DNA from 2 places in the Burkholderia mayonis genome. Region 2 is predicted to be linked to the other one. Evidence: predicted binding sites of a transcription regulator. Region 2 holds the regulator's gene; the other holds the start of a gene.
What was found. The regulator FliA, encoded in region 2, starts transcription of late flagellar genes. The targets are predictions, from matches to a motif close to CTAAAGTTTNNNNNNNNNNNGCCGNTA.
Positions count from the first base shown of each region.

Region 1: the regulator FliA is predicted to act here: its motif matches at 2,363-2,389, upstream of flgM (flagellar biosynthesis anti-sigma factor FlgM).

Region 1 is NZ_CP013386.1:3,633,570-3,644,854, forward strand. Features, by position in the region: gene flgB (flagellar basal body rod protein FlgB) at 1-488, opposite strand, end outside; gene flgA (flagellar basal body P-ring formation chaperone FlgA) at 725-2,317, shown strand; gene flgM (flagellar biosynthesis anti-sigma factor FlgM) at 2,421-2,765, shown strand; gene WS70_RS17555 (flagella synthesis protein FlgN) at 2,845-3,282, shown strand; gene WS70_RS32970 (hypothetical protein) at 3,535-3,966, opposite strand; gene WS70_RS17565 (RebB family R body protein) at 4,151-4,441, shown strand; gene WS70_RS17570 (RebB family R body protein) at 4,474-4,743, shown strand; gene WS70_RS17575 (RebB family R body protein) at 4,782-5,048, shown strand; gene WS70_RS17580 (RebB family R body protein) at 5,108-5,380, shown strand; gene WS70_RS17585 (RebB family R body protein) at 5,508-5,660, shown strand; gene WS70_RS17590 (RebB family R body protein) at 5,666-6,199, shown strand; gene WS70_RS17595 (hypothetical protein) at 6,249-6,596, shown strand; gene WS70_RS17600 (hypothetical protein) at 6,640-7,740, shown strand; gene WS70_RS17605 (hypothetical protein) at 7,737-8,054, shown strand; gene WS70_RS17610 (hypothetical protein) at 8,114-8,413, shown strand; gene WS70_RS17615 (hypothetical protein) at 8,631-10,550, shown strand; gene WS70_RS17620 (glycoside hydrolase domain-containing protein) at 10,604-11,257, shown strand.
Region 2 is NZ_CP013386.1:237,999-249,283, forward strand. Features, by position in the region: gene WS70_RS01220 (DUF3443 domain-containing protein) at 1-588, shown strand, start outside; gene WS70_RS01225 (VOC family protein) at 775-1,275, shown strand; gene WS70_RS01230 (phytoene desaturase family protein) at 1,364-2,830, shown strand; gene flhB (flagellar biosynthesis protein FlhB) at 3,156-4,361, shown strand; gene flhA (flagellar biosynthesis protein FlhA) at 4,358-6,460, shown strand; gene flhF (flagellar biosynthesis protein FlhF) at 6,457-8,175, shown strand; gene WS70_RS01250 (MinD/ParA family ATP-binding protein) at 8,168-8,980, shown strand; gene WS70_RS01255 (RNA polymerase sigma factor FliA) at 9,005-9,736, shown strand; S-adenosyl-L-homocysteine riboswitch at 9,863-10,002, shown strand; gene ahcY (adenosylhomocysteinase) at 10,037-11,285, shown strand, end outside.

The DNA.
Region 1 (11,285 bases), 440 kb from region 2:
GAACTCGAATTCGACGTGATCGCGGCGATCATCGTCTTGATCTGCTGCGTCATCACCGTCATCCCGGCCTGGTAGTGCACCGCGTTGTCGGCGAACTGCACGCGCTCGGTGTCGAGATCGACGGTGTTGCCGTCGAGCGCCGGCTGCTGCGGGATCCGGTACTGCGCGCGGCCGTAGTCGTCGCTCGGGCCGCCCGTCGGGATCAGCTTCACGTTGCCCGCCATGTGCGAGCCCGACGTCGTCGCCATCGACATCCCGCTCGTCACGCCGGCCGGCTGCGCGAGCGGAAGCTGCGCCGCGTTGCCGGCGGAGCGCGCGCCGTCCTGCTTCAGCGCACGGGCGAGCGTCGACGAGAAGTCGACGTCGCGCGCGCGGTAGCCCGGCGTATCGGCGTTCGCGATGTTCGACGACAGCAGTTCCTGCCGATACGTGCGCACGTCGAGCGCCTGGCGGCCGAATGCGAATTCGGCATCGAGTTTGTCCAGCATCTGCGAGTCTCCGTCTGAAGATGCGCTGCTCTTTCGCCGCCGGCGGTCGACCGCGAACCGCGGGCGGCTGACCATGGACGGCCAAAGAGGCTTTTTCCCATGGGACGCATGGTAGGCGGGCGACGCAACGGGCAATCGGGCGAATAACCGGCAAAGGGCCCCTCTATTCGCGGTTTGCCGGCGGGCGCCCATCCCTAGAATGCAACCCCGTACCAAACGGTTTCGAGGAGGGCGCGATGACGACAGACGCAAGCCGCGCAACGCGCGCGCGCTTTGCCGTGGCGCTCGCGCTGGCGGGCTGGACGTGCGCCGCGCTCGCGCAGCAGGCGGGCGACGGCGGGATGATCGTGATTCCGGGCCGCGGCGAATCGGCCGAAACGGCGCTCGCGAACGCGAATGCGGCGAACGCGCGCGGCGCCAATGCAGCGGGAGCGAGCACGCCGGCCGCCGTCGGATGGAACGGATCGGGCAGCAATACGGCACGCGTGGGCGGGCGGAACGCTCAGGCCGCCGCGCAGGCGGCCGCCGCATGGAACGGCCGAGCCGGCGCGCCGCCGGGGGCCGGGTCGAGCGATCCAGCCTACGCCCCGACGGCAGCCGAGCAGAGCAACGGCCAGATCGTGATCGAACCGGGTCCGCCCGCATCGAACGGCCGGATTGCGGCATCGCCCGCGATCGGATGGAAGCGGCCAGCGATCGCGGCCGCCCCGCGAGGCGGGTGGAACGGTCAGGTGAATCCCGCATCGGCGACGGCAGGATCGAATCTTCCCGCAAGCGCCGCGCCGACGAGCGCCCGATGGAACAATCCGGCCGGCGCGACCGCGCCCGTCACCGCGAACCGGAGCAATCCGGCGGCAAGCGTTGCTGCCGACGTCAATCCCGCATTCCGCGCGGTCGCTGCATCGCGCGCGCCGGCCAACGCGCAGCAGGTCGCGACGGTCGTCGCGCAGGATGCGGCCGTGCCCACCGGCCCGCCCGCGAACGCACGGGCGGCCGCCCAGCCGTGGCGGGCTCAGCGCGCCCAGGCCGCCGCACAAAGCGGCATGATCCCCGTCTCGTTCCGCACGGAGCCCGCGCCAAGCGCGCTGCCCGCCCGTCCCGCGCCGATTCGCGCGGCCGCGCCCGCAACGAACGCCCCTGGCGCGCAGACGACCGCCGCGCCGGCCGCCTCCGCCAATGCGACAGCCTCCGCTCCGGTCCCGGCCGGCCAGCAGGACGGCGAAACGATCCGCCGCGCCGCGCTCGCGTTTCTTCAACAGCAGGCGGCGGGCCTGCCCGGCAAGACCGCCATCACCGTCGCGCCCGCGTTCCCGCGCGGCCTCGCCGCGTGTACGACGCTCGAGCCGTTCCTGCCGTCGGGCGCGCGCCTCTGGGGCCGCACGACGGTCGGCGTGCGCTGCGCGGGCGAGCGTCCGTGGACGATCTATCTGCAGGCGAAGCTCGCCGTCCAAGCGACCTATTACGTCGCCGCGCGCCAGATCTCGCCCGGCGAGGCGCTCTCGGCGGCCGACCTCGTCGCGCGCGACGGCGATCTGACGATGCTGCCGCTCGCCGTGATCACCGATCCGACCCAGGCGGTCGGCGCGACCGCGCTCACGCGGGTCGCGGCCGGGCTGCCGCTGCGCCGGGATCTCCTGAAGAGCGCGGCGTCGGTATCGATCGGCCAGACGGTGCGGGTCGTCGCGTCGGGGCAGGGGTTCACGATTTCGGCCGAGGGCAGCGTGCTCAACAACGCAGCGCCCGGCCAGCAGGTACGGGTGCGCATGGCCGCGGGCCAGATCGTCACGGCGATCGTCAAGGACGCCGCGACAGTCGAGATCCCCCTCTAAGATTGCAAACTTTCGTTGATTCAGGGATTTACCGAAAAACGGGTGCTAAAGTTCGGGCCGGCCTTGCCGTTATCGTGGTCAAACCCGTACAGGAAACACCATCGTGAAAGTCGATTCCACCACTACTTCGAACGCCCGCACGCTGTCGAACGCCAGTGCGGGCGCGGCTCGCACGCAAGCCGGCCAGCCGGCCTCGGCCCGGACGCCCGCCAGCGCCGCGGGCGCGCCGACGGGCGGAGACGCGAACGTGAGCCTGTCTGGCCTGTCGTCGACGCTGCGCAGCCTGGCCGCATCGGGCAGCGCCGACATCGATACCGCCCAGGTCGAGGCGATTCGGGACGCGATCAAGAACGGCACACTGTCGATCGACACCGGCAAGATCGCCGACGGCATCCTGCAGACCGCCCGCGAACTGCTGAAGCAGCCGCCGCAGGCGGGCAACAGCTGAACCGGCTTCGCGGCCGGACGAAGAAACGCGAAGCACGGCGCGCGGACGGTCCGCGCGCCGGCATGTCGAGCCAAACGAGATGAGAGACGAACTGCTGGCCACGGTCAACGACGAGCACGCGACGGTCGAAGCGTTCGCGTCCCTGCTCGCCTACGAGGAAAAGGCGCTGACGACGGCGTCGCCGCTCGAGGCGCTGCCGGGCATCGTCGACAGGAAATCCGAGCTGATCGAGAAGCTCGCGCACCTCGAACGCCAGCGCGACACGCTGCTCGCGTCGCTCGGCCTGCCGGCCGGCAAGACGGGCATGGATCGCGCGGCCGAAAACGACGCGCGTCTCGCGAACGGCTGGCAGTTGCTGCAACAATCGGCAGAACGCGCGCGCCACGCGAATGCGATCAACGGGATGCTGATCCGCATCCGGATGGACTATAACGAACGAACGCTGTCCGTGCTGCGCGCCGCGCCGCAGCGCAACGGCTTCTACGGACCGGACGGACGCGTCGCGGCCGCGCGCTAGGGCCTGTCTGGGTTAAACATACAAGCGCGTTTCTTGATCAACGTGAGCTCGGAAGCGTGCCAAGTCGTATTCGACCGTAATCCGTTCGTGGCAGCTGCCGTTGCAGCTGTTTGCGCCGCCCGCTCACTTCGGTTCGCCCTTCTCGTCCCCTAGGTGGCGGATCAGTTCACCGCCCAAGACACTTAAAGATCACCTTCTCGAGCACGGCAAACTGCTCGTGGATGGCTGCCCGGTCCAATATCCCGTGCATCATTAGCCCGATTGTTCCGAGTCCGGGTTCGGGTTCGCGCTCCAGCCCGCCCTTCTCATTTCCCCTTTGTGTTTGTGCGGCATCGCGGCCCCTTCGTCGTCCGTCTGTGCGCTGCAAGCATGAATTCGATCAAGCGCTGTGTTCACGTCGAATCCGGCCAGCAAGCCGCCTCCCCCCTCGCAAATCGTAAGTCCGGTATATAGCCGCGTTGCCTCGCTTTCTTTCCCGCAAAGCCGCATTGCCTTGCCGAGATGCGCGTCCGCCTCGGCGGCAATCGAGGAAAACACTCGAGACAGCTTACCGGTCCGGCGTCGCACGCTCCGTTCCCCAGGATCCAATCGGAAATTCCACCGCAAATCGGTGTTTTTTCCGTATGCCGCGTTTCGTTCCGCAAAGGCGCTGGCCCCCCATGCAGCGAAATCGCTGATCCGCATGGGCAGTCCGTTTTGGCTGATTACAACGGTTTCCGCGATTCGGCTCCGTGTTTTCCATCGGCTGCGCCAATCGCGCTCGTCATTGCTTTCCTACGATGTTTTCACGGCCCTACCACACAGCGCAGGGTTCGTACCGGAAGAACATCCCGCCGAAAGGCAGTCTTACATTTATCAAGGAGCCACCATGGCATTCCCGACCAGCGTCAATGACCAGATCACCGATTCCGTCACGCAGGCCAATACCAAGGTATTGGGCGACGCGCCGGCGATCGCGATGGGCAACCTCTATCAGGCCACGGCGCAAGCACTTGCCAATACCGCCCACAACGCCACCAACGCGCAGCAGCAAAGCTACGTCACGACCCAGGCCGCCACCACGATGGGCGTCGCGACGCTGTACTCGCTCGACACCGCCGCCACGGGCGTGTCGACCAAGGACATCCTGAGCACCGGCGTTCGCGGCCTCGGCAGCTGACCGCCCAAGCCTAATTCATTGAGGAGCCCGACATGGCTTTTCCGACCAGCGTCAATGACCAGATCACCGATTCCGTCACGCAGGCCAACACCAAAGTGCTGGGCGACGCGCCGGCCATCGCGATGGGCAACCTGTACCAGGCCACGGCGCAAGCCTTGGCCAACGCGGCGCACAACGCGACCTACGCGCAGCAACAGAGCTACGTCACGGCGCAAGCCGCCACCACGATGGGCGTCGCGACGCTGTATTCGCTCGACACGGCCACGACCGGGATCGCCACCACCAAGATCCTCGGCACCTGAGGATCGCCGGAAACAGTTGACCCCAAGGAGTTGAACACATGGCCTTTCCCACTGCCGTCAACAACCAGATCACCGATTCGGTGACGCAGGCGAACACCCAGGTGCTGGGGGTGTCTCCGTCCATTGCGATGGGCAACCTGTACCAGGCCACGGCGCAGGCGTTGGCCAACGCTGCGCACAACGCGACGCTGGCGCAACAACAGATGTACGTCACGGCACAGGCTGCGACCACGATGGGTGTCGCGCTGCTGTACTCGTTGGATACCGGCAGTACGGCAATGGCGACCAAGAAAATCCTCGGCTGAGGGCTCATGCGTTGATCACCGACCCCCACCTGTCATCCAAACATTTAGGAGCATGAATCATGGCATTTCCCACTTCAGTCAACAGCCAGATCACCGATTCGGTCTCGCAAGTCAACACGAAAGTGCTGGGCGACGCGCCATCCGTCGCGATGGGCAACCTGTATGTGGCAACGAGCCAGGCGCTGTCGAACGCCGCCCACAACGCCACCAACAATCAGCAGCAATCGTACGTGACGATGCAGGCATCCACCACGCAGGCCGTGTCCACGCTGCTGACGGTGGAAACAGGCACCACGGGCGCTGCCACCGCGGAGATTCTCGGCCTGAGATAACCGCGCTTGACGCCCGCGGCCGAGACACTGGGGCACGCGGGCGCCACGCACGCCAGCCATCGGGTATCCCGCTGATCCGGTCGATGCAATGCCAGCGCTCGCCGTGGGCCAAACGGCCGCAGTCGCGATGGCAATGACCTATCTCGCGATGGCCGACAGCATCGGCATCGCGATGAGCAATGCCGTCGCCAATCAGCAGCGAGGCCAGGTCATCGCCGACGCGGCCACGACTCAGGTACTCGCATTGATCATCGCAAAGGGAAGCCAACAGGGAAGCTAACCGTCATGAGTACCGATGACAGCTCCGTCAACAGTCAAATCGTCGACGCCGTCAGCAACGTCGTCACGCTGACGACCGGCCAATCGCCATCACAGGCGTTCGGCATGCTCGACGCCGTCTTGCTGGAAACGCTCGGCATGGCCATGCACAACGCAGTGAGTCGCCAGCAAAGCGCAGGCATGATCAATTCGGCCGCGCTGACGGCCGCGTGCGCGAAGATCCTCGCCGTACCGTTCCCGGTCCCGCCGCCGCCTCCGCCGCCCGAGCCGACGCCGCCGCCCGACGTGCATCCGCTGCCGGGTCCCGACGAATCAATGTCGCCGGCCTCCGTCGTGGAGGCCGCCGTCAAGGAAAGCGAGACGGCCTTCGGCGAAGCCAAGGCCGCCCTCGACGAGCTGAAGGCCTCGGCCGACACGGCCGTGAAGGACGCGGGCGACGCCGAGTATGCGCTGGACCAGTTCGCGCAATCGGTCACGGCCGCGCTGTCGAAGCCGGGCGGCGGCACGCCGAACCACGGCGGACCGAGCGGCAAGAACTGAAGGATTTCGCGCTGCCTGCTGACACACCCACTCCACCGAAGGAAATGTCATGGATCCCTCGAAGGTCAACTCTCAAGTCATCGACGTGATCAACCAGAGCCAGCTCGCGACGATGAGTCCGCAGGTGGTGTTGACGAGCGGTGCGGGCAAGGCCTATCAGTCGGTCGCCCAATCGACCGCGCTCGCGGTGCAGGACGCGACCGACGCGCTGCGCAACATCACCACGATCGCGACGACGGCGGCCGGCGTGGCGATGGCGCAGCTTCTCGCCACCGGCAAGCCGCAATACGCGACGGCGCTCACCCAGGCGCAGGAAATGATGAAGTCCGCAACCGACGACTACGCGAAGATCGGCTCGGTCGCCGCGAACGTGCTCAAGGGATTCCCGGCCGGCTGAAGCGAACCCGTAAGCCCCCGCAGTCCGATCAAGGAGCATCGCCATGACCGTATCCGTTGCCGGCAAGCTGATACCGCTGCCCAACGCGCTGTCCGACATCGGACGGCTCGCGCTCGCGTTCGTCGACGGCGGCATAGAGTGGCTGGTCTGGGCCGCCACCGCGCCGTCGGCGCGCTACGACTTCGCGGACGAGACGGAGCTGATCGCCACGGTCCAGCAAGGGCTGCACGCGTCGCGCTACACGCTGCTGCCGCAGCTCGGGCTGACGATCAGCCCGGTCAAGCTCATGACGCTGAGCCTAGCTGACTTGAACATCCTCGCGCGCGCCGAGAGCGGCGACGGCTCTTCCGTCGTGGCCGCGCAAGTGGCGAAGGTCCTCTCGGAACACGGTCTCGTCACCCGCGACGAGCTGGCCGCGGGCGTCAGCTTCCTCGCGCAGTTGGGCGTCAAGTCGGCGCCACTGTTCCAGGCTCTCGGCTTCGACGACAGCCTGGCGGTCACGAACCTGATGCACCTGCCGCAGGGCGCACGGCAACAGCCGCTGCAGCAGGAGGCCGCATCGTTCGCGTTGAAGCAGGCGCGCACCGTGCTCGAATTCTGCGACTTCTACCGCTTCTACCTCGACTACGCGGAACAACTGAACAGCAGCGCCGCCACGCCCGAGCGACGCGAAGCCGCGGCTACGGACGCCTCGGAAGCGCTGCTGCCGATTCTTTTCGGCGCACTGGACTGTCCGCAGGTGCAGGGCCTGGCAGGTCCGTCCGACGTCGCGCAGACCGTGCGCAACTGGCTCGCTCAAGGCCGAATGGTGGGCTTTGCGAGGCTGTCGCAAGGCGCCCAGCAGATCGTTCAGCACACCGCCTACAAGGGCGAGACCGGCGAAGCGGCCAAGCGCATCGTCGAGCTCTTCATGCACGCGGCACAGTCGTTTCTGGCCGCCCACCAGCCCGACAGCGGCACGATGGGCCAGGATGGCGCGACCTGTCTGTTCCCCGTCGAGTCCGCTCAATTGCGTGCCGAATTGCAGTTGAGCGGCAGCGGCGTGATTTCACTGAACGACTTCGGCGCGAGACCCGCCGTGCCGGCGGCGCTTGCGCCCGCCGTGACGGAAACCGCAATCGCAGAACAGGAGAACGTATCGTGAGCATTCCAAAGATACCGATTTCGAACGCATCCGAACGGCCGGAAGACTCGCAAGCGGCGGCCGAGCGGCTAAGCGTGCGTGCCCCTTCCGGCGTCGCGCCGTCCATCACGCCGGCCGACGTACCGGCTGAATTCACGAACCCGCACGCCGCCGTCGCCGACATGCGCAAGGAAGCGCGCGCGAAAGCTCAGCAGATGGTCTTGGAAGCCAAACTGGCGCTGCTGGAATCGCTGCACGCATTGCACACCGGCGTAAAGACGGATGTCGTTTCCACCGGTGCGGTTCCGGCTCCGAACAAGCGAGGCACGCGATGAAACCTCGACGTGACGTATCGGCAACGAATCCGCCCGAGTCCATTTCGCAGATCGCCGAAATGCAGGCGCAAGAGGCGGTCGACAACGCGGTCGCGGCCAGCGACAAGGCGATGCGCGCCGCGTTGAACAGCACGGCGCACGCCGGCGCGGCCGACGGGAGTCATGCCGCGCTCGAGGCGATGGCGTTGGCCGAGCAAGCGCTCGCGGCCGCGTTAAGCGGCGCGGCTGCGGGCGAGGCCGCCGTGGCAAACGCGTCGCGGCAAGCCGGAGAGGCCGAGACTCGCGCGGTCGAAGAAGCGCAGCGACAGGCCGAGAAGGCGATGGCGGCGGCCGGGGCGTCGGCATCGCGGGCGGGGTAGCGCATGAACCGCCTCGATTTCCCAAAGGGACTGCTCGCGACGAATGGCTTCGCGTCCTGTCGAGTCCCGATCGAACCGCCTCCGAGCGAGGTCGCGGTCTTTCGGATTGCCAACGACGGTCTTGCCATCGCGCGGCGACGTCGTTCAATCGCCGCTATTGGGACTTAGTCCGGGAGCACGTATGGAAACGTCCGAACAGCGGGCGACGCGGCGCATGATGAGCGGCTGGCTGACCAAGCAGATCAACGATCTGGGGAAACCGGAAGGTATCAAGAAGCGAGACATTCGCGCCCAGGTCCTGCACGCGCTGCAGGAGATCGACGTGCGCATCGCCGAGCTGAACCGGTCGTTGCAGGAGAACTTCCACGTCGCCCCCGGCCGGCGGGACCTGGTGAAGTTCTACATGAAGGGCGGCAATGCGTTCGAATGCATACGCGACCCTCGCGGAGAAGCTGCGATGCGAAACGGCGGCGGAACATCGGACTGGGATACGCAAGTCGTCATCGATCCGTGGGCGCCCGTGCCGCTGCAACGCTTCATCTACGGCCTGCTGGAAGAACTGGTGACGGACACGATGATCCGGGCCGGCGTAGACATCGCGCGGGTAGCCGACACCTTCGCCGACGAGACGGTCAAGCATTGGAAGGCGCAGCGAGACGATCTGGAACGCAAGGACTATTCGGCCTATACGCTGGAATACGACGATCCGCAATCGCTGCGGCAGGTATACGACCAGCAGCGGCTCGGGCTCTGGACCAACGACCGGCGCAGGCTGTCCGAACCGGACATTGACCACCCCGAACGCATGCCCGGCATCCTGCTCAACGACGCGATCCGGCCGTTCGTCCTGTATCGGCTCGGTTATACCTGGCACGCCAAATTGCCTCCGCCTCTGCCGTTCGCGGCGCTGTCGGCACAGCCGCCGATCCTGCTGCCGGCGAAGCTGCCTAAACCATTCCCTCAAATGAAAGCGGATATTCGCAAGCCGCTGCTGATGGAGTTGATCGACGTCACGCTGCCGCGACGCGACACGATCGAGGCAGTGGCCGTCTGGGAGGAACTGGCGCAGAAGCACATCGCGATTGAAAAAATGACGGTTTCCGTGAAATCGCCCGATGCGGACATCGCAGAGACCGAGCCGACCGACGATATCGCCAGCGTGATACTGCCGTTGCCGGACATCATGTACCACCTGCGAGAAATCGCCACGATGCTGTGCGAGATCGCGGACGGCAGTTCGCGTCATCCGGATAAGCTCGAAAGGCGCTTCACGCGCTTCAAGCAAATCTGGGTGCCGGGCGACAAAGAACAAATCAGACGCATACTCAGCAAGATGGCCGGAGTGCCTGACATCGGCGCAACCCCTCTTGCGCACATGGAAAAAGTCACTCAGTACATCGAAAAATACGGCGGCGATCTGAAAGACGCCATTCTGGGAGACAAGGACGCCGCGTTCACGCAAGCGCGCCGCCTGATGGACTGGATTGCCCAAAGAACGGCGGAACAAAACGACAGCTTCACCAAGAATGACCACGTGAGCCGCGCGTGGCTGGAAGAATTCGACAGAGGGCGAAACGAGCTAAGGGAAATCGTCGATGAAGTCGCCAAGGGCGTGCCCGGCGTCGTCGAGGGCGCGCTCGAAGCGGCGTATAGCGACGACCTGGTGCTGATCCGCTTCCTGGAGGAGAACGAATACCTGACGCCGAGGCAAATCGGACTATCGGGCGTGTTCAGGGCGGCCGTGATTCGCGTGCGAACCCCGATGCAAGTGGATGCGCTCGGCACGTTGTTCCTGGCCCGGTTCGGCCTGCATTTCGACGGGCCCAAGAGCGCCGAGGCCGAGCATTCGGTTCGCTACCGGGCCTACGGCGTGCCGCGCGCTACCGGCATCACCCACGAGCTGACGATGGTGGCGTTCGACGAGGGGAAGGCGACCACCTATCTGTCCATTACCACCGCAACTTCCGGCGAAGCGCCGTTCCGGCGCGACGCGGTCAACCCCTACGTGAACTTTGCGTCGCTGCCGGAAATTGCCGCGCAACGCAAGATCGCCGCGGCACTGATCGAAGACTACCTGATCCGCAACGTAATCTCACGGCAATACGAGGCGCTGAAAACGCTGCTTCCCGTGGTGTGATCGAGCGCCTGGCGAGGCCGCGCGCCGCGGGCCGTCAAAAAAGGAGCAATGGCATGACCTTCTACGCAGGATTCGACATCGACGAGTTCCCTGGTCTAGACCAGCTCGCCTGGTTGAAGAAGGCCACCAACCTAAGTTGGTGCGGCTACCCTCTCGCCGACCAGTGGAAAGGCCGTCGCAAAGACCTGATCAAGCAAGGCTGGGGCCTGCTGCCCGTCTATAAGAGCCAACCGACTGATCCGACTGATTCGAACCCCGAACAGCAAGGTAAAACGGACGGCGAGCAAGCGGCCGACCTGATGCGTAAAGAAGGATTTCCACGGAGCGCCTACGTCTTCATCGACTGGAAAAGCAGCAGCCTTCCCGATAACGCCGAGACCTATCTCCGCGCGTGGGCCGACGCCGTGCAGAAGAATGGCTATATGCCGGGCGTCCACTGCTCGACTGCCTTGGCCTCGTCCATCACGTCGCGGATGGACAAAGCCGCGGCGAAGCCGCGCATCTGGGCGACGAAGACGCCGACCGACGAGCCACATCTGTATTCAGGCGCCGTCAGCGACTTTCCGGCCAAAGACCCCGCCGACTCCGGCTATTCGACCGCGACTGCCTGGCAATACCAGACCAACGCCGTGTTGATGCTGTGGACGATGCAGGTGGACTTGAGCTCATCGACGCTGGAAAACCCGTCCGCACCTTCCGCATCCTAACTGTCTACGGAACGGTTCGCCGCCGCGA
Region 2 (11,285 bases):
TGCCAGGTCACGACGGTGCCGCTCGCGCAGCAGGTCGCGAATCCGGTGCCGCGCTTTCCGGCCGACAACAACGGCGTGGTCGTCGCGATGAATCCGCCGTCAGGCGGCAGTGCGACCGGCACGCTGACGTTCGGCATCAACACGCAGGCGAACAACGCGCTGCCGGCGGGCGTGACCAAGCTCACGTCGACGACGGCGGGCGACCTGACGGGCACGTTGCTCGGCCGCGCGATCAGTACGGCGTTCTTCGACACCGGATCGAACGCGTACTTCTTCGACACGGGCGGCAGTACGGCCGTCACGCTGCCCGTTTGCAGCAACAACTCGTCGTTCTACTGCCCATCGACCACGCAGTCGACGACGGCCACCGTCATCGGCCTGAACGGCGCGCAGGCGTCGCCGTCGATCTCGATCGCCAACGCGAACTCGCTGTTCTCGTCGTACAAGTCCGCGGTGCCGAACCTGGGCGGTCCGTTCGGCGACACACGGATGCTCGACTTCGGCCTGCCGCACTTCTTCGGCAAGACGCTGTACTTCGGGGTGGACCAGAGCGGCAGCGGCGGGCCGGCCCCATATATCGCATTCTGACGCAACGGGCGGCGCGCGCCGGCATCCGGGGCTCCGGGCGCCGGCGCGCCGCACACTGACGACAAAGGGCGCGAGAAATCGCGCCCTTTTGCATGGAGCACTACGAAAGATGCGCGGCCGCACGCGCCGCGAGCGCCTATCATCGTCAGGTTGTTCCGCAGAGGAAGACTCACGAGGAGAGACGTCATGGCGGCACGTGTGCAGCGCATCACCCCCTTCCTGTGGTTCGACGGCAACGCCGAGGAAGCCGCGACGTTCTACGTATCGGTGTTCGACGACGCAAAGATCACGCGCGTCGCCCGCTACGGCAGCGAGGGCGCGCAGGCGTCCGGGCAGGGCGAGGGCACCGTGATGACGGTCGCCTTCGAGCTCGACGGCCAGAGCTTTGTCGCGCTGAACGGCGGCCCCGCGTTCCAGTTCAATCCGGCCGTGTCGTTCGTCGTCAACTGCGCAACGCAGGACGAGATCGATTACTACTGGCGCCGGCTGTCCGAGGGCGGCGACGAGAGCGCGCAGCAGTGCGGCTGGCTCAAGGACCGCTTCGGGCTGTCGTGGCAGATCGTGCCCGCGCAACTGCCGGAACTGCTGACGGGCGCCGATCCGTCGAAGGCGTCGCGCACGATGCAGGCGCTGATGCAGATGAAGAAAATCGACCTCGCGGCGCTGCAGCGGGCCGCGGCCGGCTGAGCGCCCGCCTGCCGTTTCGCTGCCGTCGGTCCTTCGCGTTCGCCGCCTTTCGACGACAATACGGGCTTCTCCGCAGCGGAGACACGGAATGAAGCCAATCGGTGTGACGCGTGTCGCGATCGTCGGCGGCGGCGTGGCGGGCCTTGCGGCGGGCGTCGAGCTCGCGCGCCGGGGCTGCGATGTGCGGCTTTACGAGGCACGCGACGTGGTGGGCGGATGCGCATCGACGACCGACGTCGACGGCTTTCGCTTCAACGACGGCGCGCTGTTCGTCGCGCTGCCGCGCCTGCTCGATCACGCGTTCGCGCGGCTCGGGCTCGATCGCGCGGCATGCGCGCCGCTGCGGCCGATCACGGTGCCGCAGGCGTCGTGGCTGCCGGACGGCACGCGTGTGACGCTCGGCGCGCGCGGTGCGGCGTTCGTCGACGGTGCGCAAGGCGCCGAGCGCAGCGCGGTGCTGCGGGCGGAGATTGCGCGCTGCGTCGACAAATGGCGGCCGCTGCTGCAGGTCTTCGTCGACGATCTGCTGATCCGGCCGCGGTCGCTGCCGCATTTCCTCGCGAAGACTTGGCGTCATCTGCCGAAGCTGCGCGGCACGCTCGCGGCCGAGCTCGCGCGCGATTTCTCCGATCCGGACGCGCGCGCGGCGCTCGCCGCGGTCACGCTGTACACGGGGCTGCCCGCCGAGCGCACGCCTGTCTCGCAGATCGTCGGATTGATCGCGCTCCTCGACGACGGCCTGTATTTGCCCGAAGGCGGGATGGGCGCGATTCCGCGCGCGCTCGCGGACGCGTTCGTTGCGCACGGCGGACAGGTGCACACGGGGGCGGCGGTCATGCGGATTCGCGTCGCGGGCGGCCGCGTGCGCGGGCTCACGCTCGCGTCGGGCAAGCAGATCGACGCGGATGCGGTCGTGTCGACCGTGAGCGGGATGGCGACGTTCGCGCGCCTCGTCGAGGCTGCCGACGCGCCGCGAGCGATGTTGCGCCGCGTCGCCCGCGCGCCTTTGTCGCATCGCGTGCTCGGCATCCAGCTCGGGCTGCGCAACCGGATCGAGCCCGTCGCGTATTCGGTCAACCATCTGCCGCCCGCGGGCGACCAGCGGGCGATGCTGTCGCCGCAGCCGGACGGCGTGCGTTGGTTCAACTACACGGTGCCGACGGTCACGCTGCCCGGGCTCGCGCCGCCGGGCGGCAGCATTGTCGAGATGTTCGCGGCCGTCGACGCGCACACGCCGCTCGACGCGTGGACCGACGCCGCGAAGACGGCGGCCGCGCAGCCCTGGATCGACGCGCTCGCGGGCCGGCACCGGCTCGACATCGCGACGCTGCGCGTGACGAGCCCGCGGGGTCATGCGGAGCGGCTCGGCCTGTACGAAGGCGCGCTTTACGGGCTGTCGCCCGCCGCGCGGCCGGATCAGCAGTTTCCACACGCGATGCCGATCGACGGGCTGTATCTCGCCGGCCAGACGACATATCCGGGCTTCGGCGTGACGACATCGATGCTGTCGGGCGTCTTCGCGGCCGACGCGCTCGCGTCGCGCGCGTTGCGGTGAGCGGCGGGCGGGCGCGGGCGCTCGAGCATAGGCGCCGAGCGCCGGGCTCGCCGCAAACACGCCCTTCGAGACCGCGTCGGCGTTTTCCAGCGGGCGGGCCCGTTTCGGCGGCGCGCGCGGCAAGCATGAAGACGTTGGCTGCAAGGGTCGCCCGCCGCCGATCCCGCCCCCAAAACCCGCTTAACGCCCGCCCTTCAACGCCGCAACCGATTCCGAGAAATACCCCCGTTTCCCCGCTTTCCTCGACCGATCGCCCGTTGACCGCCGCGGGAATAATCGGTGTCACTGAAAAGCGGCATCCCGCCGCGCCCGCATGGAGGCCCTCGTGGCAGAGGACAGCGATCTCGAACGGACAGAAGCCGCGACGCCCAAGCGCCGCGAGAAGGCGCGCGAGGAGGGGCAGGTCGCGCGCTCGCGCGAGCTGGCTTCGTTCGCGCTGCTGTCGGCGGGCTTCTACGGCGCGTGGCTCCTGTCCGGCCCGATCAGCGAGCATCTGCGCACGATGCTGCACGCGGCGTTCTCGTTCGACCGCGCAACCGCGTTCGACACCCATCGGATGCTGTCGCACGCGGGCAGCCTGAGCCTCGAAGGTCTCTACGCGCTCGCGCCCTTGCTCGCGCTGACGGGCGTCGCGGCGCTCGCCGCGCCGATGGCGCTCGGCGGCTGGCTCGTGTCGACGAAGACGTTCGAGCTGAAGTTCGAGCGCCTGAATCCGATCACGGGCCTCGGCCGCATTTTCTCGATTCAAGGGCCGATCCAGCTCGGGATGTCGATCGCGAAGACGCTCGTCGTCGGCGGGATCGGCGGCATCGCGATCTGGCGCAGCAAGGACGAATTGCTCGGCCTCGCGACGCAGCCGCTCCACGCGGCGCTCGCCGACGCGCTGCATCTCGTCGCCGTGTGCTGCGGGATGACGGTCGCGGGAATGCTCGTCGTCGCGGGCCTCGACGTGCCGTATCAACTCTGGCAGTACAACAAGAAGCTGCGCATGACGAAGGAAGAAGTGAAGCGCGAACACCGCGAGAACGAAGGCGATCCACATGTGAAGGGCCGGATTCGCCAACAGCAGCGCGCGATGGCGCGCCGCCGGATGATGGCGAACGTGCCGACGGCCGACGTCGTCGTCACGAACCCGACGCACTTCGCGGTCGCGCTCAAGTACACGGACGGCGAGATGCGCGCGCCGAAGGTCGTCGCGAAGGGCGTGAACCTCGTCGCCGCGCGGATCCGCGAGCTCGCGGCCGAGCACCACGTGCCGCTCCTCGAAGCGCCGCCGCTCGCTCGCGCGCTCTATCACAACGTCGATCTCGAACGCGAGATTCCGGGCACGCTGTATTCGGCCGTCGCCGAAGTGCTCGCGTGGGTGTATCAGCTGAAGCGCTTCCGCGCCGAAGGCGGGATCGCGCCCGAGACGCCCGTCGATCTCGAGGTGCCCGCCGAGCTCGACAAGGGCAAGCACGTCGCGCCGGAAGACGAGCAGGAAGAGGCTGACGACGTGCTTGGCCGTCACGCCGCCGGAGGCGCCGCATGAACATGCCGGCCGGTTTCCTCGGCAAGCGCGCGCAGCTTCTCGACGGCGCGAACCTGCGCGCGCTCGCGGGCCCGATCCTCATCTGCATGATTCTCGGGATGATGATCCTGCCGCTGCCGCCGCTGCTGCTCGATCTGTTCTTCACGTTCAACATCGCGCTGTCGGTGATGGTGCTGCTCGTCAGCATGTACACGATGAAGCCGCTCGACTTCGCCGCATTCCCGAGCGTGCTGCTGTTCTCGACGCTCTTGCGCCTGTCGCTGAACGTCGCGTCGACGCGCGTCGTGCTGCTCGAAGGCCACACGGGCCCCGACGCGGCCGGCCAGGTGATCGAGGCGTTCGGCCACTTCCTCGTCGGCGGCAACTTCGCAGTCGGCATCGTCGTGTTCGTGATCCTGATGATCATCAACTTCATGGTGATCACGAAGGGCGCGGGCCGGATCGCCGAAGTGTCCGCGCGCTTCACGCTCGACGCGATGCCCGGCAAGCAGATGGCGATCGACGCCGACCTCAACGCCGGCCTCATCAACGAAGAGCAGGCGAAGAAGCGCCGCCAGGCGGTCGCGCAGGAAGCGGAGTTCTACGGGTCGATGGACGGCGCGTCGAAGTTCGTGCGCGGCGACGCGATCGCGGGCCTCATCATCATGGCGATCAACGTGATCGGCGGCCTGATCGTCGGGATGCTCCAGCACGACATGAGCTTCGCCGCGGCGGGCAAGAACTACACGCTGCTCACGATCGGCGACGGCCTCGTCGCGCAGATCCCGTCGCTCGTGATCTCGACCGCGGCGGGCGTGATCGTGTCGCGCGTCGCGACCGACGAGGACATCGGCACGCAGCTCACGACGCAGCTCTTCACGAACCCGCGCGTCTTGATGATCACGGGCTCGATCATCGTGCTGATGGGCCTCATCCCGAACATGCCGCACTTCGCGTTCCTGCTGCTCGGCGCCGGCGCGATCTGGCTGTCGCGGACGTTGACGAAGCGCGAAGCCGCGAGGAAGGCGGCGGGCATGGTCGCCGAGATCGCGCCGCCGGCAGCGCTGCCGGCCGACAGCCACGAAGCGACTTGGGAAGACGTCACGCTCATCGATCCGCTCGGCCTCGAAGTCGGCTATCGGCTGATTCCGCTCGTCGACAAGAACACCGACGGCGAACTGCTCAAGCGGATCAAGAGCATCCGCAAGAAGTTCGCGCAGGAAATCGGCTTCCTGCCGCCCGTCATCCATATCCGCGACAACCTCGAGCTGCGTCCGAACGCTTACCGGATCGCGCTGAAGGGCGTCGAGGTCGGCGTCGGCGAAGCGTACCCGGGTCAGTGGCTCGCGATCAATCCGGGCCAGGTGACGGCCGCGCTGCCGGGCGCGCCGACGCAGGACCCGGCGTTCGGGCTGCCTGCCGTCTGGATCGACACGTCGTTGCGCGAGCAGGCGCAGGTGTACGGCTACACGGTCGTCGACGCGAGCACGGTCGTCGCGACGCACCTCAATCACCTCGTCGTCCAGCACGCGGCCGAGCTGCTCGGCCGCCAGGAAGTGCAGGCGCTCATCGAGCGGACCGGCAAGGATGCGCCGTCGCTCGTCGAGGACCTCGTGCCGAAGACGATCTCGCTCACCACGCTGCAGAAGGTGCTGCAGAACCTGCTCGACGAGGGCGTGCCGATACGCGACATGCGCACGATCATCGAGGCCGTGTCCGAGCAGGCGGGCCGCATCACCGATCCGTACGAGCTCACGGCCGCCGTGCGTCTCGCGCTTGGCCGCGCGATCACTCAGCAGTGGTATCCGGGCGTGGGCGAGATGCAGGTGATGGGACTCGACGCGAATCTCGAGCGCGTGCTGTCGCAGGCGCTCGCCACCGGCGCGAATCCTGGCCTCGAGCCGGGCCTCGCGCACACGCTGCTCATCGGCACGCAAGACGCGATGCTGCGTCAACAGAACATGGGGCTGCCGCCCGTGCTGCTCGTCCAGCACGCGCTGCGCGCGATGCTCGCGCGTTTCCTGCGGCGCAGCCTGCCGCAATTGAAAGTGCTGTCCTACGCCGAAGTGCCGGACACGCGCACGATCAAGGTCGTTAACGTCATCGGGGGTACCGCTTGAACATTCGCAAATTCATTGGCCCGACGAGCCGCGACGCGCTGCGCCTCGTGCGCGAAGCGATGGGCGCCGACGCGGCGGTACTGTCCAACCGGACGCTCGACGACGGTCGTGTCGAGATCGTCGCGCTGCCCGCCGCCGAGCTCGCCGAAATCTCGACGCAGCGCGCGGCCGCCGAAGCCGCACACGGCGCGGCCCAGCCGCAGCCGCAAGCGCTGCGCCAGCCGGCGCTGTATCCGTCTTCAGCGCCGTCGTTCGCGTCGCCCGCCGCCTCGGTCATCTTTCCTTCGGCGAACGCGTCGGCGCTGCGCGCCGCCGCGAATCCTTACGCGGCGGGCGGCATCCCCGACGTGTTCTCGTCGGTGTTCGGCGCGAGCGTCGATGCGGCAGCCGACGACGATGCGCCGGCCGCCGTCGCGCAGCCGGCCTCTGCGCCGTCCGAGCCTGCACCGTGGCTCGTCGAGCATGCGAAGCGGCTGACGAAGCAGCACGAGGAACTCGTCGCGCGTCCGCGCGCGGCGACGGCTGCCCCGCATGCGCCGCGCGAGCGCGCGGCCGCCGACGAGCCGCCCGAATGGGCGCGCGACATCGTGCGCAACACCGTGCGCCGGCTGCCGGCCGACGATGCGTCAACGTCGGGGGCCGCGGCGCTGCGCCTGCCTGAAGACACGGCGACCGTCGTCGCGGACGCGGTGAAGGCGCGCATCGAGCGCATCGTCAACGACACGGTGATGCAGGAGCTCGGCTCGCTGCGCGAGCTGATGGAAGAACAGTTCGCGGGCCTGATGTGGAACGAGCGCCAGCGCCGCAATCCGGTGCACGGCGCGCTGACCAAATATCTGTTCGCGGCGGGCTTCTCCGCGCAGCTCGTGCGGATGGTCGTCGACAACCTGCCGGAAGGCGGAGGCTACGACACGCTCGACGCGGCGGCCGACTGGGCGCACACGGTGCTCGCGGCAAACCTGCCCGTGCTCGACAGCGAGGACGCGCTGATGGAGCGCGGCGGCGTGTTCGCGCTGATGGGGCCGACGGGCGTCGGCAAGACAACGACGACCGCGAAGCTCGCGGCGCGCTGCGTGATGCGCTTCGGCGCGAGCAAGGTCGCGCTCTTGACGACGGACAGCTACCGGATCGGCGGCCACGAGCAACTGCGCATCTTCGGCAAGATTCTCGGCGTGCCGGTGCACGCGGTGAAGGATGGCGGCGATCTGCAGCTCGCGCTCGCCGAGCTGCGCAACAAGCACATGGTGCTGATCGACACGATCGGCATGAGCCAGCGCGACCGCACGGTGTCCGACCAGATCGCGATGCTGCACGGCGCGGACACGCCGGTGCAGCGCCTGCTGCTGCTGAACGCGACGAGCCACGGCGACACGCTGAACGAAGTCGTGCAGGCGTACCGCAGCGCGGCCGGCCAGCCTAAAGCGGCCCTGCCCGATCTCGCGGGCTGCATCCTGACGAAGCTCGACGAGGCGAGCAACCTGGGCGGCGTGCTCGACACGGTGATCCGCTACAAGCTGCCGGTGCACTACGTGTCGACCGGCCAGAAAGTACCCGAGAACCTGTACGTCGCGACGAAGAAATTCCTGCTGAAGAGCGCGTTCTGCGCGCCGCGCGAGGATTCGCCGTTCGTGCCGCACGACGACGATCTTCCGGCGATGCTGTCCGCGTTGAGCGTGCGCGCAGGCAACGAACTGCACGAGGTCCGCTTTGGATAAACGCATCACCGACCAGGCCGAAGGATTGCGGCGCCTGCTCGCCGGACGCGCGTCGCGCGTCGTCGCGGTGACGGGCGGACCGTCGGGCGTCGGCTGCACGTCGACGGTCGCGAATCTCGCCGCGGCGCTGACCGCGCTCGGCAAGGACGTGCTCGTCGTCGACGAGCGCGCGAACGTCCGCTCGATCTCGGCGACGCTGTGCGGCTCGTGGTTGCGCGGCGGCGAGCCGGTGCGGCACGAGCTCGGATTCGCGATATGCGAGGCGTCGCGGCTCGCGCGCGGCGGCTACAGCGAGACGCAGCTCGCGACGCTCGGCGACGGCGCGGCGGACATCGTGCTGATCGACGCGCAGCTCGACGCGAACGGCGCGCTGTCGGCGCTCGCGCGCGACGCGCACGACGTGCTCGTCGTCACGCGCGTGTCGGCGTCGGCGATCACCGAGGCGTACGCGTGCATGAAGCGGCTGCATTACGCGCATGCGCTCGCGCAGTTCCGCGTGCTGACGAATCACGTGCAGAGCGCCGCCGACGCGAAGGCCGCGTACGAGAACCTCGCGGGCGTCGCGAGCCGCTATCTGCGGGTGTCGCTGTCGGACGCCGGATGCGTCGCCGCCGATACGCTGATCGAGCGCGCGCGCGGGCTCGCGCACACGGTGGTGGACGCGTTTCCGTCGGCGGCGGCGGCGCGCGATTACCGGCAGATCGCTGCCGATCTGCTGTATTGGCCGATGCGCCCGGGTCCGGGCGTCGGCCGGGTCCGGACGGGAAGTTCGGCGTTTGAACGGGGTGCGGCTCATGCCGCCTGAACGCCACGACGAAGAGAGGGCACGATGTATAACGCTCAAGGCAAGATTTCCCAGGACGAAGTGCTGACGCAATACGCGCCGCTCGTGCGTCGTCTCGGCCTGCAGCTCGTCGCGAAGATGCCGGCGAGCGTGGACCTCGACGATCTGATCCAGGCCGGCATGATCGGCCTGCTCGACGCGGCGAGCCGTTACAAGGAAGATCAGGGCGCGCAGTTCGAGACCTACGCGACGCAGCGGATCCGCGGCGCGATGCTCGACGAGCTGCGCAGCAACGACTGGCTGCCGCGCAGCCTGCGCAAGACATCGCGCGAAGTCGAGCACGCGGTTCACCAGGTCGAGCAGCGGCTCGGCCGCTCGGCGAACGAAACGGAGGTCGCCGCGCATCTGCAGATGCCGCTCGGCGAATACCAGTCGATGCTGCAGGATCTGCACGGCAGCCAGCTTGTCTATTACGAGGATTTCGACCGCTCGGCCGACGACGAGCCGTTCCTCGACCGCTACCGCGCCGACCACGCCGATCCGCTGTCCGCGCTGCTCGACGGTCATCTGCGCAGCGCGCTCGTCGATGCGATCGAGCACCTGCCCGAGCGCGAGAAGCTGCTGATGTCGCTGTACTACGAGCGCGGCCTGAACCTGCGCGAGATCGGCGCGGTGCTCGAAGTGAGCGAGTCGCGCGTATGCCAGCTGCACAGCCAGGCGGTCGCGCGGCTACGCGCGAAGCTGCGCGAGCAGACGTGGGTCGGCACGGAGAGCTGAGCCGTCCGTGCGACGATCGGGCGCGAAACGGGAAAGCGCGCCGACGAAGCCGGACGAAATGCCGCGCGCGAGCGGCCGGCCCGCCCGATAGGAAAATTTCGTCTCGATTTGCTACAATCCCACCTCGTTTCCGAGGAGCGTTGCGACGGGCCCCGCCCGCCAGGCTCGGAAATGGTCAACCGAGCGGTGTGTCGGCGCAGTATCGTCGCGTAGCGGCGATCGTTCCTGCCGATGCCGGCCGCTTACTTGAACGGCGCTCACGTCACAATTTTCTAGAACTTTTTTAGAAAGGAGGGCGTGATGAACGCCGCTGTCATCGATTCCAATTCCTCGCAAGATTACGTCGTCGCCGATATCGCGCTTGCCGGCTGGGGCCGCAAGGAGCTGAACATCGCCGAGACCGAGATGCCCGGCCTCGTGCAGATCCGCGACGAATACAAGGCGCAGCAGCCGCTCAAGGGCGCGCGCATCGCGGGTTCGCTGCACATGACGATCCAGACGGGCGTGCTGATCGAGACGCTGAAGGCGCTCGGCGCCGACGTCCGCTGGGCGTCGTGCAACATCTTCTCGACGCAGGATCACGCGGCGGCCGCGATCGTCGAAGCCGGCACGCCCGTCTTCGCGTTCAAGGGCGAGTCGCTCGACGAATACTGGGAGTTCTCGCACCGCATCTTCGAATGGCCGAACGGCGAGTTCGCGAACATGATCCTCGACGACGGCGGCGATGCGACGCTGCTCCTCATCCTCGGCGCGAAGGCCGAGCAGGACCGCTCGGCGATCGCCAAGCCGACCAACGAGGAAGAAGTCGCGCTCTTCAAGTCGATCGCGCGCCACCTCGACATCGACGCGAACTGGTACTCGAAGCGCCTCGCGCACATCAAGGGCGTCACCGAAGAGACGACGACGGGCGTGCACCGCCTGTATCAGATGGAAAAGGACGGCCGCCTGCCGTTCCCGGCGTTCAACGTGAACGATTCGGTGACGAAGTCGAAGTTCGACAACCTGTACGGCTGCCGCGAGTCGCTCGTCGACGGCATCAAGCGCGCGACCGACGTGATGATCGCGGGCAAGGTTGCGGTGGTCGCGGGCTACGGCGACGTGGGCAAGGGCTGCGCGCAATCGCTGCGCGGCCTTGGAGCTACCGTGTGGATCACGGAAATCGATCCGATCTGCGCACTGCAGGCGGCGATGGAAGGCTACCGCGTCGTGACGATGGAATACGCGGCCGACAAGGCAGACATCTTCGTGACGGCGACCGGCAATTTCCACGTGATCGGCCACGATCACATGAAGGCGATGCGCCACAACGCGATCGTCTGCAACATCGGCCACTTCGATTCGGAAATCGACGTCGCGTCGACCCGCCAGTACCAGTGGGAAAACATCAAGCCGCAGGTCGACCACATCATCTTCCCGGACGGCAAGCGCGTGATCCTGCTGGCGGAAGGCCGCCTCGTGAACCTCGGCTGCGCGACCGGCCACCCGTCGTTCGTGATGTCGAACTCGTTCGCGAACCAGACGCTCGCGCAGATCGAGCTGTTCGTGCGCG